Regions from separate parts of the Paraburkholderia sp. Cpub6 genome, predicted to be linked through region 1. Evidence: predicted binding sites of a transcription regulator. Region 1 holds the regulator's gene; each other region holds the start of a gene.
The links. Region 1 encodes LexA, which represses DNA repair genes until DNA is damaged. Its sites were predicted from a motif close to ACTGTATNNNNATACAGT; they were not measured.
Positions count from the first base shown of each region.

Region 2: a site for LexA is predicted at 1,903-1,920, ahead of recA (recombinase RecA). Genes of this name have one in related genera too.
Region 3: a site for LexA is predicted at 1,662-1,679, ahead of HDG33_RS13380 (PA0069 family radical SAM protein). Genes of this name have one in related genera too.

Region 1 is NZ_JACHDM010000007.1:79,008-84,180, reverse strand. Features, by position in the region: gene HDG33_RS14980 (universal stress protein) at 1-296, shown strand, start outside; gene HDG33_RS14975 (DUF2939 domain-containing protein) at 415-1,032, opposite strand; gene HDG33_RS14970 (hypothetical protein) at 1,152-1,496, opposite strand; gene lexA (transcriptional repressor LexA) at 1,599-2,249, opposite strand; gene HDG33_RS14960 (sulfate ABC transporter substrate-binding protein) at 2,561-3,607, shown strand; gene cysT (sulfate ABC transporter permease subunit CysT) at 3,776-4,672, shown strand; gene cysW (sulfate ABC transporter permease subunit CysW) at 4,669-5,173, shown strand, end outside.
Region 2 is NZ_JACHDM010000002.1:196,611-201,783, forward strand. Features, by position in the region: gene HDG33_RS05670 (sensor histidine kinase) at 1-969, opposite strand, end outside; gene HDG33_RS05675 (response regulator transcription factor) at 979-1,767, opposite strand; gene recA (recombinase RecA) at 2,022-3,098, shown strand; gene recX (recombination regulator RecX) at 3,106-3,864, shown strand; gene HDG33_RS05690 (DUF2889 domain-containing protein) at 3,995-4,669, shown strand; gene sucC (ADP-forming succinate--CoA ligase subunit beta) at 4,724-5,173, shown strand, end outside.
Region 3 is NZ_JACHDM010000006.1:103,459-108,631, reverse strand. Features, by position in the region: gene HDG33_RS13385 (NINE protein) at 1-414, shown strand, start outside; gene HDG33_RS13380 (PA0069 family radical SAM protein) at 452-1,603, opposite strand; gene HDG33_RS13375 (Lrp/AsnC ligand binding domain-containing protein) at 1,749-2,237, opposite strand; gene HDG33_RS13370 (D-amino acid dehydrogenase) at 2,417-3,703, shown strand; gene HDG33_RS13365 (acyl-CoA dehydrogenase) at 3,843-5,173, opposite strand, start outside.

The DNA of each region.
Region 1 (5,173 bases):
CCTGCGGCAGCTTCGAAAAAACGGCCCGCGAGATTCTGCAGGAGGGCGTGAACTGGCTGACCGAACGAGGCGTGAGCGCGCAGGGGCATTTCGCATTCGGTCATCCGATCGACGAGATCGCCAATCTTGCCAACGAGTTGCAGGTCGACCTCGTGGTGGTGGGTCATCGCTGTCGGACTGGTTTGTCGCGGTGGTGGATGGGGGCGGGCAACACGCCGCTGCTCGACCGCGTGTCGTGCAGCATTCTGGTGGCGTGCTCGTCCGCGCAGGAGCAGCAGCAGGCGGCTGCGGCGTAATGGGCTAGTGAGGGACGCGAAGCCGCGCGCCCCGTCATCTAGTCCAGATGTGAATAGACCCTGTCGCGTGGCCGGCCCCGATGGCCAGCCACGCATCCCATCCGGCCAGGCTTCGATCTCACTCGTTCAGATTGATCGCCGCGAGCTTCCACGTGACCAGACCTTCGCGACGAAAGATTGCCGAATAGTTCGCGTTACCTTCGCCACGCCGGTACGTGATGACAAACTCGTTGAGACTGCGATAGCCGGCCGTGCTTTGACGCCCGGGCGGCGGTGCGCTTGCCTGCGTGGTGGTGTCGCCCGCGGCTGGTGCGGCCGGCGCTTCGCCGCCCGCGGCTGGCGGCGCGGACGGTTGCTCGCCCGGCGTGCCACGCGGCGGCATGCCGTTCAGCAGCGCCGCGACGCCGTCGGGTGTCGCATAGGCATCGACGAGCGGGCCGATCAGCGTCACGCCGATCACCGCGCCGATCGTGGCCATCTTGTTGCCGGCATCCGCCTCGAGCCGGCGTGTCAGCATGGCGCCCACCTGTTGCTTCAGGCTGTCGCGTAGCGCGGGAAAGTCCACATACTGATTGACGGTTTGCACGTCACGCGCATCGGCGGCGCGTTTGAGATTGTTCACCGCGAGATACGGTGACGCATAAATAAAGCCCAGCGCGGCAATCACGATCACCATGATCAGCGTGATCAGCAGCGGCCGGGTGGCGCTGCCCTGTGTGCGTTTCCGAATTGTCATCGAATGGGACTCCACGTCAGTGATGATCTAACGTCGACCACGGCGAGGTCGAAACGATCTCATCCCACGCGAATCTCTGAACATCCGAAGTGCTTGTTGCATGCGTACTCAGGATTCGCTCAGGCTTCGAACACCGCGCCGTGCACGTTGGCTTCGTCGGCTATGCAACGATCGATCATACGGCATACGGCGTCGACCGTGCCGACCATGATCAGTCGCGACGGTCCATGATAGACCCGCACCGGCGCGCGACGCGCGGGCTCGGCGATGTTCAGCGCCGAATTCAGCGACACGCGCGCGAACGCCGGCAACGACGACGGCAGACCGGAAGCTTCGGCAGCCCCGTCGAACAGCGACGGCGTGCGCGCAGCGGGCGCCTCGATTAGCGCGCAGGGCGTGAGCTTGCGCAGATGGCGCAGACGGCCGAACTGGCGAAAGGGCAACAGGCGGGCAAGGCGTTCCATGAGTCTCTCCAGGCGATTCGGCGTAGATGCGGGCGTAGATGCGGGCGTAAATGCGGCTTGGGTTGGACAAACCGGCGCAAGCGTTCCGGCGACAGCGAAAGATCAGAACTCGCTGGGGCGGATCAGCCCGACCGCGATCCCTTCGAGCGCGAAATCGGCGCTGCCGGATTCCACGAAGATGTTGTCGTAATCGGGGTTTTCGGCGATCAGTTCGATTCCGTTCGGCCGGCGCTTCAGACGCTTGACCGTCACGTCGTCGCCAAGCCGCGCAATGATGATCTGGCCGTCCTTCGCTTCGGTGCGCTTTTGCACCGCGAGCAGGTCGCCGTCGAGAATGCCCGCGTCGCGCATCGACAGGCCGCGCACCTTCAGCAGGTAGTCGGGCTTGCTCGAGAACAGCGCCGGGTCACACGCGTAGTGCTGCGAGATATGTTCCTGCGCGAGGATCGGGCTACCCGCCGCGACCCGGCCGATCAGCGGCAACGACAACTGCATCAGGCCCGCATGCGGCAGGGTGAACTGATACGGCGCGTCCTCCTGCCCGGACAGCAGGCGGATGCCGCGCGACGCGCCGGCCGCGAGTTCGATCACGCCCTTGCGCGCCAGCGCGCGCAGATGCTCTTCCGCGGAATTGGCCGAGCTGAACCCGAGTTCGGCGGCAATTTCCGCGCGAGTGGGCGGAAAGCCGGTGCGTTCGATCGCGCGGCGGATCAGATCGAAAACCTGCTGCTGTCGTGCGGTGAGTTTTGTCATGGCCACTGTATGTATGAACAGGTGACTGTATTTTTATACAGTATTCGGCGCATTTCAAGCTTTACTTTAAGTTCGGCGCAAGGGTCGCGCTGGGGCGTCGTTTATCGGCGACATGACGGCGTTGTCGGCGTCCCAACCGCCGGCGCATCTGTCGTTACCACTTTTAAGCATTAAAAAATGAAGAAACATTATTTTTAATAATGAAAGCGCTTCGATAGACTGGCCTCCGGTTGGCGCTCATGTGCACGTGACCGCGACGCAGAACAACACCAGACGCTCATCAGCGGACCATCACGCGGAGAAAAATTGAAATGAACCATCGGCATATGGGGCTTGGGGCTCGAACCAGAAAACTGATCGCGGCGCTCGCCGTCGGCGCGGCGGGTGCACTCGGCATGTTGGGCGCAAGCGGCGTCGCGCACGCCGACACCACGCTGTTGAACGTGTCCTACGATCCGACGCGCGAGCTGTATCAGGACATCAATCAGGCATTCGGCAAGGAATGGAAGGCCAGGACCGGCGAAGCCGTCACCTTCAGGCAGTCGCACGGCGGCTCGGGCGCGCAGGCTCGCTCGGTGCTCGACGGACTGCAGGCCGACGTCGTGACGCTTGCGCTCGCCTATGACATCGACGCGATCGCGAACAAGGGGCTCGTCGACAGGAACTGGCAAAAGCGTCTGCCGGACAACGCATCGCCGTACACGTCGACGATCGTGTTTCTGGTGCGCAAGGGCAACCCGAAGCACATCAAGGATTGGGACGATCTGGTGAAACCGGGCGTGTCGATCGTGACGCCGAATCCGAAGACCTCGGGCGGCGCGCGCTGGAACTACCTGGCCGCGTGGGCGTACGCCGAGCATCAACCGGGCGGCAACGACCAGAAGGCCAGGGAGTTCGTCGGCAAGCTGTACAGGAACGCCGGCGTGCTCGATTCGGGCGCGCGCGGCGCGACCACGAGCTTCGTGCAGCGCGGTATCGGCGACGTGCTGATCGCGTGGGAAAACGAGGCGTTCCTGTCGCTGAAGGAGTTTGGTCCGGACAGGTTCGAGATCGTGGTGCCGTCGGTGAGCATTCTGGCCGAGCCGCCGGTCGCGGTGGTCGACAAGGTCGTCGACAAACACGGCACGCGCAAGCTGGCCGAGGCGTATCTGAACTTCCTGTATAGCGAGCAAGGTCAGGAGATCGCCGCGCGCAATTTCTATCGTCCGCGTTCCAGCAAGGTGCCCGCCGATCTGACCGCGAAGTTTCCGAAGCTGAAGCTGTACACGATCGACGATTCGTTCGGCGGCTGGACCAACGCGCAGAAGACCCATTTCGCGGACGGCGGCGTGTTCGATTCGATTTATCAGCCGCAGTAAGAACCACCGCCTGAATCACAGCCAGGGGAAAAAGGGCGCGCCCAATGGGCGCGCTTTCGGCTAACCGGGGTCCGGTGGCCAGCAGTGCGGCAGTACCGCAGTACGGCAGCACGCCAGCACGGCAAAACGAACAACCGCGCGAGCATCAACCATGAACGAGTATCCAGCATGACCACGTTGACCTTCCGCAAGCCGAGCGCATTGCCCGGTTTTGGCCTGACACTCGGCATCACGGTGGCTTATCTGAGCCTCGTGGTGCTGATTCCATTGGCGGCGACCTTTCTGAAAACCGCGACGCTCGACTGGGATCAGTTCGTGCGCGCGGTCACGTCGCCGCGTGTGCTCGCGTCGTATCGGCTGACGTTTTTCTCGGCGCTAGGCGGCGCGCTGATCAACGCGGTGTTCGGCTTTCTCGTCGCGTGGGTGTTGGTGCGCTACACGTTTCCGTTCAAGCGTATCGTCGATGCGGTCGTCGATCTGCCATTCGCGTTGCCCACCTCGGTGGCGGGCATTTCGCTCGCGGCCGTGTATGCGGGCAACGGCTGGATCGGCCAGTTCCTCGCGCCGCTCGGCATCAAGATCGCGTTCACGCCGGCGGGCGTGCTGGTCGCGCTGACGTTCATCGGCCTGCCGTTCGTCGTGCGCACGGTGCAACCGGTGCTCGAGGAGTTCGAGCGCGAGCAGGAGGAGGCGGCCGCGTGTCTCGGCGCGTCGCGCTGGCTCACGTTTCGCCGCGTCGTGCTGCCGGCCGTGTTGCCGGCGCTGCTGACCGGCTTCGCGCTCGCCTTTGCGCGTGCGCTCGGCGAATACGGCTCGGTAATCTTCATCGCCGGCAATGTGCCGATGAAGTCGGAGATCACGTCGCTCCTGATCATCACGAAGCTCGAGCAATACGACTATGCGGGCGCGACGGCGCTCGCGGTCGTGATGCTGGTCGTGTCGTTCCTGATGCTGCTGTCGATCAACACGCTGCAGTGGTATCTGCAGCGGCGCACGAGCCGCGGCAAGACGGGATCGGCGCCAGTGGCCACGAGCGTCGCCGCTATCGGTGGAGGTGTGCAATGAGCCGCGTTCCGACCCACCCGGCGAGCGTGGCGCGTCGCCCCGATCCGGTCAGCGAGCCGGCGCTCGTGCGCTGGCTGCTGATCGGCCTCGCACTGCTGTTTCTCGCGCTGTTTCTGGCCGTGCCGCTCGCCGCGGTGTTCTACCAGGCGCTGAACAAGGGGCTGCGTTTTTACTTCGAAGCGCTCGCCGATCCGGATGCGCTGTCGGCGATCAAACTGACGCTGCTCACCGCGGCGATCGCGGTGCCACTGAACCTCGTGTTCGGCCTTGCGGCGTCGTGGTGTATCGCGAAGTTCGAATTCCGCGGCAAGGCGCTGCTGACCACGTTGATCGATCTGCCGTTTTCGGTGTCGCCGGTGATCTCCGGTCTGATCTACGTGCTGATGTTCGGCGCGCAGGGCTGGTTCGGCCCGTGGCTCGAAGATCACAACGTGCAGATCATCTTCGCGGTGCCGGGCATCGTGCTCGCGACGATCTTCGTCACGTTCCCGTTCGTCGCGC
Region 2 (5,173 bases), on a different contig from region 1:
GCTCGTCGCGATCTGTTCGAGCGAGCGACGAACCTCGGCCGACGCGTTCTGGCGCAGCGCGAGCTCGGCCTGGGTGCGCAGGCCGGCCAGCGGCGTTTTCATCTGATGCGCGGCGTCGGCGATGAAGCGCTTCTGCAGCTCCATGTTCTGTTCGAGGCGCGTGAGCAGATCGTTGAACGACGTGACGAGCGGCTCGATTTCCGGCGGCGCGCGGCGCGCTTCGAGCGGCGACAGATCGTCCGGCCGGCGCGCGCGGATATGCGCCTGCAGCGCATGCAGCGGCTCGAGCCCGCGCGACAGTCCGAACCACACGAGCAGGATCGCGAGCGGCAGGATCACGAACTGCGGCAGGATCACGCCCTTGATGATGTCGTTGGCGAGCTGGCTGCGCTTGTCGAGCGTTTCGGCGACCTGCACGAGCACGGCCTGCGCGCCCGGCGTCTGCGGAAACTCGACGGTCGTGTAGGCGACGCGGATGTCGTTGCCGCGCAGCACGTCGTCGCGGAATTCGACGAGGCCCGGCGGCGGGCGGTCCTCCTCGTGCGGCAGTGGCATGTCACGCTCGCCGGCCACGAGCTCGCCGCGCGTGCCGAGCACCTGAAAGAACACGCTGTCGACGTTGTCGGCGCGCAGGAAATCGCGCGTCGACTCGGGCAGTGACAGCTCCGCGACGCCATTGACCGGATGGATCTGGCGCGCGAGCACGTAGGCGTCGATTTCGAGCGCGCGGTCGAACGGCCCGTTCGCGATCGACTTCGCGACCAGATAGGTGACCGCGAGGCTCATCGGCCACAGCAGCAGCAGCGGCGCGAGCATCCAGTCGAGAATTTCGCCGAACAGCGAGCGCGGACGCGCTTCGGCGGCGGCTTCGGTTTCGTCGGGCGCGGCGAACGGATTGGCGTAGCGCGCGTCGCGCGCCTCGTCGAGGTCCGCAGCGTGCGCCGTGGCGCGATCAGCGCGTGCGGACATCGCTGGCCTCTATTTGTAGTGGTGGCTCGCCGGCATCGCGGTGGACGACGGCGCGGTGGACGATTGTGCCGCTTGTGCCGTCTGCGGCTCGGAGCCGGCCGGGGTGGCGGGCGCGCTCGCATTTGCCGGCGGCGCCGCTTTTTCGAGGCAGTAGCCGAGCCCGCGCACGGTGATGATGCGCACGCCGCTCGGTTCGATCTTCTTGCGCAGCCGGTGCACGTAGACTTCGATCGCGTTGTTGCTGACTTCCTCGCCCCATTCGCATAGATGGTCGACGAGCTGCTCTTTCGAGACCAGCCGGCCGATCCGTTGCAGCAGCACTTCGAGCAGACCGAGCTCGCGCGCCGACAGATCGATCGCCTGGTCGTTGACGTAGGCGATGCGGCCCACCTGATCGAACGACAGCGAGCCATGCCGCACGACGGTCGGGCCGCCGCCCGCGCCGCGCCGTGTCAGCGCGCGCACGCGCGCTTCGAGTTCGTTCAGCGCGAAGGGCTTGGCCATGTAATCGTCGGCGCCGAGGTCGAGGCCTTTGACGCGTTCGTCGACGCTATCGGCGGCGGTCAGGATCAGCACGGGCAGGTTCGAATTGCGCGCGCGCAGGCGGCGCAGCACCTCGAGCCCGGACATGCGCGGCAGGCCCAGATCGAGGATCAATAGGTCGAACGTCTGCATTGACAACGCGGTATCGGCTTCCACGCCGCTTTTCACGTGATCGACCGCATAGGCCGATTGGCGGAGTGATCGAACCAGACCATCCGCGAGTATGCTGTCGTCTTCGGCAATTAGAATTCGCATGATGCGCCAGCCTGGCTTTGCCGGCACCGTGGGGTTGCCCCGGCGCGCAGCGGTCTCCGAACATTATTGTGGGTAGTTGGGGCGATGCGACAGTAAAAGATGCGCGTTCGCATCACAATCGCGCTTGCCAAAACTACTGTTTTTTTATACAGTGTCTGCGTTTCGTGTGATGTCCTGGAGACTCCGCTCAATTCGAGTGGAACCACGGGTGCACATCTGCCTCAGACGCCGTTCATCATAGCAAAGGACGATTCATGGAAGAAAGCAAGAAAGGCTCGGCTGGACTGACTGCTGAAAAGAGCAAGGCTCTCGCCGCCGCGCTCGCGCAGATCGAAAAGCAGTTCGGCAAAGGGTCGGTCATGCGGCTCGGCGCAGGTGAGGCAGTCGAAGACATCCAGGTGGTCTCCACCGGATCGCTCGGCCTCGACATCGCACTGGGCGTCGGCGGTTTGCCGCGCGGCCGCGTGGTCGAAATCTACGGTCCGGAATCGTCCGGTAAAACCACGCTGACGCTGCAGGTCGTCGCCGAAATGCAGAAGCTCGGCGGCACCGCGGCGTTCATCGACGCGGAACACGCGCTGGACATTCAATACGCGGGCAAGCTCGGCGTGAACGTCGCCGACCTGCTGGTCTCGCAGCCGGACACCGGCGAACAGGCGCTCGAAATCGCCGACGCGCTGGTGCGCTCGGGCTCGATCGACATGATCGTGATCGACTCGGTCGCGGCGCTGGTGCCGAAGGCGGAAATCGAAGGCGAAATGGGCGACTCGCTGCCGGGTCTGCAGGCGCGTCTGATGTCGCAGGCGCTGCGCAAGCTGACCGGCACGATCAAGCGCACGAATTGCCTCGTGATCTTCATCAACCAGATCCGCATGAAGATCGGCGTGATGTTCGGCAACCCGGAAACCACCACGGGCGGTAATGCGCTGAAGTTCTACGCGTCGGTGCGTCTCGACATTCGCCGCATCGGCTCGATCAAGAAGAACGACGAAGTGATCGGCAACGAAACCCGCGTGAAGGTCGTCAAGAACAAGGTGGCGCCGCCGTTCCGTGAAGCGATTTTCGACATCCTGTACGGCGAGGGCATCTCGCGTCAGGGCGAAATCATCGACCTCGGCGTGCAGGCGAAGATCGTCGACAAGGCCGGCGCATGGTACAGCTACAGCGGCGAGCGGATTGGTCAGGGCAAGGACAACGCGCGTGAATTCCTGCGCGAAAATCCGGATATCGCTCGCGAAATCGAGAACCGTATCCGCGAATCGCTGGGCGTTACCGCGATGGCGAACGCCGTGACCGGCGCGGACGCTGAAGTCGCGGGCGAAGAAGAGTAAGCATCAAGTGATACGCAAAGGCCGGCCGCTGTCCGGTTTCGACTCCGGACGCTATCCGGACGGCCCGCGCGACGCGGCGGACGGATCGCCTGAGTCCGGCGATCCGTTCGAACCGTTCGACGCACATGACCGCGCCGCGGGCCGCGGCCCGCAGCGTACGCGGTCTGCGCCCGCTGCAGCGTCGTCCAGCCGGGATTCCTCCGGACTCGATTCCCCAATCCCCTCCGAGGTCACCTACACCCGCTCGCGTCGCCAACCCGGCGAAGAGAAGCCGGGCCAGTCCGACAGAGACGACAGCAGAAAATCCCAACGCCCCGCCCGTTCGCTGAAAGCGCGCGCGCTCGGCTATCTGTCGCGCCGCGAATATAGCCGCGCCGACCTCGCCCGCAAGCTGAAGCCTTACGTCGAGGAAACCGATTCGCTCGACACGGTGCTCGACGCGCTGCAGGCCGAAAACTGGCTATCCGACTCGCGCTTCGCGGAAAGCCTGATCCATCGGCGCGCATCGCGGCTCGGCACGAGCCGCATTCTCGGCGAACTGAAGCAACACGCGCTCAACCCGGCGCTCGTCGAAGAGGCGAGCGCGCAATTGCGCGAAACCGAACTCGCACGCGCCCAGGCGGTCTGGCGCAAGAAGTTCGGCCAGTTGCCGCAAACGCCGGCCGAGCGCGCGAAGCAGGCGCGCTTTCTCGCGTCGCGCGGCTTCTCCGGCGCGACGATCGGCAAGATCCTGAAGGGTATCGACGACATCGGGGACGGCGACTAACACGCCAGTCTCGACGGGTAGGGCAATTACCGCGCCGTAACCTGGCGCCAGGCCGTGCGCAATCGGGGCTGTCCCAAATACCCGTTATGCTAAACTCCAGAGGTTTTCCAATCCGGCCTTTCCTTCCCGCATGTCGCTCTCCCCGCCAGTGCCCCGTCAGTTGCGCCATCGTCGCGCAATCAGAGCGGAAGCTTACGAGCGAGCCGATGGCCTGTGGGATGTGGAAGCGTGCCTGACCGACGAAAAGCCACGCGATGTGGCGCTTGCGTCGGGAATCCGGCCCAATGGTCAGCCGATCCATGAACTCTGGCTTCGCATCACCATCGATCGCAAGCTCAATGTCGTCGACGCCGAAGCGTCGTCCGACTGGGTGCCCTATCCAGGGTTGTGCCAGGCCAGCAATCCCGCCTACCGTGCCCTCATCGGGCTCAATCTGTTCCACAACTTCCGTCGCGATGCTGCCCGTTTGCTGGCCGGCACGGCCGGTTGCACGCATCTCACCGAGCTGTGCGCGATCCTGCCGACCGCCGCGATCCAGGCGTTCGCCGGCGACGTATGGAACACCGATGACGGCACGCCGGGCGCGAACGCGGGTTCGGGAGACGAGTCGTCTAACGGCACAGGCGAGCATTCCAACGACAAACCGCCATTCCAGCTGGGACGCTGCCACGCGCTGCGTTTCGACGGCGAGGCGGTGAAACAGTTTTATCCGCGCTGGTATGGCCACGCACCGCGTCCGGCGGAACGCGCGGCCTCGTCGGACGACGCGGCGGCCCGCGAACGAAGCGGCGACGCGTCGGCCTGAACGGCGGCAACGGAAACGAAGTTCTATCCAACTCTCAGACTGAAGGAATCACGCATGAAGATTCACGAGTACCAGGGTAAGGAAATCCTGCGGAAATTCGGCGTCGCGGTACCGCGCGGCAAGCCGGTCTTCTCGGTGGATGATGCGGTCAAGGCCGCGGAAGAGCTCGGCGGCCCGGTGTGGGTCGTCAAGGCTCAGATCCACGCAGGTGGCCGTGGCAAGGGCGGCGGCGTCAAGGTCGCGAAGTCGCTGGAACAGGTTCGCGAGTACTCGAGCCAGATCCTCGGCATGCAGCTCGTCACGCACCAGACCGGTCCGGAAGGCCAGAAGGTCAACCGCCTGCTGATCGAAGAAGGCGCCGACATCAAGAAGGAACTGTATGTCGGTCTCGTGATCGATCGCGTTTCGCAGAAGATCGTCGTGATGGCGTCGAGCGAAGGCGGCATGGACGTCGAAGAAGTCGCGGAAAAGACGCCTGAGCTGATCCACAAGGTTGCAGTCGAT
Region 3 (5,173 bases), on a different contig from region 1:
GCGTTGGCGTTCCTGTTCGGCAGCCTCGGCGCCCACCGCTTCTATCTGTACGGCACCCGAGACATCTACGGCTGGGCGCATCTACTCGGCACGCTGATCGGCATTCCCGGCGTGATGCTGCTGGTCGCGACCGAGCGCGCGTCGATCCTGGGCTGGGCGCTCGCGCCGATCGGCGCGGTTTCGCTGTTTGCCGCGTTTCTGGCGGCGCTCGTCTACGGGCTGCGTCCTGATCAGAAATGGAATGCGCAATTCAACACCCACACGCAACGCAAAAGCCGCTCCGGCTGGACGGTCATTTTCGTCGTGATCTTTTCGCTGCTGATCGGTGCGTTTCTGCTGATGACCGGTCTCGCGCTCGCGTTCCAGACCTACTTCGAAAGTCAGGTCGAAGCGGCCAAGGCGATTTCGCAGTAATGCCCCCCGTCGCGGGACCCGCAGACGTTCCTGCGCGCTAGAAAAGCCTCAGTTGCGGATTGTCGCGCGCCGGTGCGCTCACCTGCTCGGCGCGCGGCGGCTCGATCCGGCGGAAATGCGACATGTCGAGAATGCCGCGGTCGCGCCCGTTCAACCCTAACCGGCGCACGGCCTTGTGAAAGCGCTGCCTGAGCAGATCCGCCCATAAGCCCTCTCCCTTCATGCGGGTCGAGAACGAAGAATCGTAATCCTTGCCGCCTCGCATGTCGCGCACACGGCTCATCACGCGCTCGGCCCGATCCGGGAAATGTGCGCCCAGCCAATCCTTGAACAGCGGCGCGACCTCCCACGGCAGCCGCAGCACGATATAGCTCGCATTGCTGGCGCCCGCTTCGGCGCATGCTTCGAGCACGCGCTCCATATCCGGTTCGGTGACGAACGGGATCACCGGCGCGATGCTGACGCCGACCGGAATGCCCGCCTCGCTTAGCGTACGGATCGTGCGCAGCCGGCGCGACGGCGTGGCCGCGCGCGGTTCGAGCGTGCGCGCGATGTCGGCGTCCAGCGTGGTGATGGTGATCGCCGCCATGAATTGCCCGCGCCCGGCCATCGGCGCAAGCAGGTCGATGTCGCGCTCGATCAGCGATGATTTGGTGATCGCCGCGAACGGGTGGTTGCGCTCGCTGAGCACCTCGATCACACGACGCGTAAGACGCAAGTCACGTTCGGCCGGCTGCCATGCATCGGTGGCGACGCCGAGCGCGATCGGCTCGGGTACATAGGATTTCTTCGACAGTTCCCGCTCGAGCAGTTCGGGCGCGTTGATCTTCGCGTAGATGCGGCTTTCGAAATCGAGCCCGGGCGACAAGCCCAGGTAGCTGTGCGTGGGCCGCGCGAAGCAATAGATGCAGCCGTGTTCGCAGCCCCGGTAAGGATTCAGCGACACATTGAACGGAATGTCCGGCGATGCATTGCGTGTGAGGATGGTTTTTGCGCGCTCCTCGAACACCTGCGTGCGCAGGACCTTCGGCTCCCCGTCTTCGTCGGCCGTCTGCCAGCCATCGTGGACGGCTTCGCGCTGGTCGACTTCGTAGCGGCCTTGCAGGTTCGTGACCGCGCCGCGCCCCTTGCGAGGCGCCGGCGGCGCGATCGGAAATTCGGGAATGTCAGGGGTGTCGGGGTCATCCACGGCGGGCCACGCAAAGCAAACGCAAACAGGAAGCGCCAAAGGAAAGCGGCGCAAAACACCTGTATAAATATACAGTGTTTACGCCGTTTGTCGAGCACTTCGTTGGTCGCTTGATGCGCGTCCAACCCCGTCAGTGAACCGGCACCTACTCGCCCACCGCGATCGTCAGCGTCTCCTTGATTTCCTCCATCACCACATAGCTCTTCGACTGCACCGCGCCCGGCAGCTGCAGCAGGATATCGCCGAGCAACTTGCGGTAATCGGCCATTTCGCCGATGCGCGCCTTGATCAGATAGTCGAAATCGCCCGACACGAGGTGGCACTCGAGAACCTCGGGGATCTTCTGCACCTCGCGCCGGAACAGATCGAACATGTTGCCACTCTTGTGATCGAGCGTGATCTCGACGAACACGAGCAGCGCCGCGCCGAGCTCGGCCGGGTTCACGCGGGCGTAGTAGCCGGTGATCACGCCGTCGCGCTCCATCCGCTTGACGCGCTCGATGCACGGCGTCACTGACAGACCGACCTGCTCCGCCAGGTCCTTCATCGCCATACGGCCGTCCTGCTGCAGGAGCCGCAGGATCTTGTGATCGAGCTTGTCGAGAGCCCGCACGGGCTGGCGCTGGGTACGCATGGTGTTTTTTCTAAAAATGATGAAAATACGATAACAAAACCTGTCTCACTGTTAATAGTATAGCGGTTAACACTGGGCAAACGGCATTTCACCTCACATTGCAGCTCGCCGAATCGAATCAGATCGAACCTCCGACGAGCGCCTTGCCCTCACTCAATTTTTGGATATCTGGAGCAGCTATGCGAGTCGTCGTTTTGGGCAGTGGCGTCGTCGGCGTGACGAGTGCGTATTACCTCGCGCGCGCCGGTCACGAAGTGACTGTCATCGATCGCGAAGCCGGCCCGGCGCTCGAAACCAGTTTCGCCAACGCGGGCCAGATCTCGCCGGGCTACGCTTCGCCGTGGGCCGCCCCGGGCGTGCCGCTGAAGGCCGTCAAGTGGATGTTCCAGAAGCACGCGCCGCTAGCGATTCGCGTCGACGGCACCGCGTTCCAACTGCAATGGATGTGGCAGATGCTGCAGAACTGCACGGCGCCGCGCTATGCGGTGAACAAGGGCCGTATGGTGCGGCTGGCCGAATACAGCCGCGACTGCCTGCAGGCGTTGCGCGCCGACACCGGCATCGAGTACGAAGGCCGCACCGGCGGCACGCTGCAGGTATTTCGCACGCAACAGCAGTTCGACGGCGCCGCGAAAGACATCGCCGTACTGCAGGAAGCCAACGTGCCATACGAGCTGCTGACGGCCGACGAACTCGCCAAGGCCGAACCAGCCCTCGCCGCGGTGTCGCACAAGCTCACCGGCGGCCTGCGCCTGCCCGGCGACGAAACCGGCGACTGCCAGATGTTCACGACGCGCCTCGCGGCGCTCGCCGAGGAACTGGGCGTCAAGTTCCGCTACAACACGTCGATCGACGCGCTCGCGATGGCGGGCGGCCGCATCGCCGGCGTGCAGTGCGGCAGCGAACTCGTGCGCGCGGATTCGTTCGTGGTCGCGCTCGGCTCGTATTCGACACGCTTCCTCGATGGCATAGTGAAGATTCCGGTCTATCCGCTGAAAGGCTATTCGATCACCGCGCCGATCGTCGACGCGGCTGCCGCGCCAGTGTCGACCGTGCTCGATGAGACCTACAAGATCGCGATCACGCGCTTCGATGACCGGATTCGCGTCGGCGGGATGGCCGAGATCGTCGGCTTCGACAAATCGCTGCGCCAGGCGCGCCGCGAGACGCTCGAGCTTTCTGTGAATGACCTGTTCCCGGGCGGCGGCGACACGTCGAAGGCGACGTTCTGGACCGGTCTGCGGCCGATGACGCCGGACGGCACGCCGATCGTCGGCCGCACGCCGGTTCCGAACCTGTTCCTGAACACCGGCCACGGCACGCTTGGCTGGACGATGTCGTGCGGCTCGGGCCAACTGCTCGCCGACTTGATGTCGGGCAAGCAGCCCGCGATTCGCGCGGACGATCTGTCGGTGCATCGCTATCTCGGTGAGACCGCGGGCGAGCATCGGCCGGCGTATGCGTGAGTTTGAGTGCGTGCGCTGACGCGGTCCTGGCCGCGGCGCAGGCCGCAACAAACAGCAGCCGGTCAAACAAACGGCGCCTCGCGGGGCGCCGTTTGCATTTCAATGTGCTGCCGCGATCGCGGCCGGCATCGAGGCATGCTCAGAACTGGTCTTCCGACAAAGCCAGCACGCCCTCGCCCCCCTTCGCGCTGACGATCGCCACTTCGAGCGCCGCCGCCTGTGGCAACACGTGCTCGGCGTAGAACCGCGCGGTCGCGATCTTCGCGTCATGAAACGCTGGGTCCTCGTCGCGCTTCGTCGCCGCGGCAAGCTGCGCACGCGCCATCTGCCAGCCGCCCAGCACGATGCCCGCGAGCTTCAGATAGGGCACGCTGCCCGCGAACACCGCATTCGGATCGCCCTTCGCATTGGCGACGACGAAATCAACGACCGCGCCAAGCGCGCGCCGGCCCTGCGCGAGCTGTGTGCGCATCGACGCGAACGCCGCGCCCTGCTGCGCGCCAAGCGCTTCAACCGTTTCGGCGACGCCAGCGAGCAGTTCCTTCGCGACCTTGCCGCCGTCGCGCAGCGTCTTGCGACCGATCAGGTCGTTGGCCTGGATCGCGGTCGTGCCTTCGTAAATCGGTAGAATGCGCGCGTCGCGGTAGTACTGGGCAGCGCCGGTTTCCTCGATGAAGCCCATGCCGCCATGCACCTGCACGCCGAGGCTCGTCACGTCGATCGACAGCTCCGTGCTCCAGCCCTTCACGATCGGCACGAGGTATTCGTAGATCGCCTGATGCTTCGCGCGCGTCGCATCGTCCGGATGACGATGCGCGATATCGCAGTGCGAGGCGGCGACGTAGGCGAGCGCGCGCGACGCCTCGGTGAGGCTGCGCATCGTCGACAGCATGCGGCGCACGTCCGGGTGCTGGATGATCGCGACCGACTGCTTCGCGGAGCCGTCCACGGGACGGCTCTGCACGCGCTCTTTCGCATACGCGACCGCCTTCTGATATGCGCGATCCGAGATCGCGACACCTTGCATGCCGACCGCGAAACGGGCGGCGTTCATCATGATGAACATGTATTCGAGGCCACGATTCTCTTCGCCGATCAGTTGACCGAGCGCGCCGCCGTGATCGCCGAACTGCAGCACCGCGGTCGGGCTCGCCTTGATGCCGAGCTTGTGCTCGATCGACACGCAATGCACGTCGTTGCGCTCACCGGGCGAGCCGTCTTCGTTGACGAGAAACTTCGGCACAAGGAACAGCGAAATGCCTTTCACGCCATCGGGCGCGTTCGGCGTGCGTGCGAGCACCAGATGCACGATGTTCTTCGCCATGTCGTGCTCGCCCCAGGTGATGAAAATCTTCGTGCCGAACAGCTTGAACGAACCGTCGGCCTGCGGCTCGGCGCGCGTGCGTACGAGCGCGAGATCGGAGCCGGCCTGCGGCTCGGTCAGGTTCATCGTACCGGTCCATTCGCCGG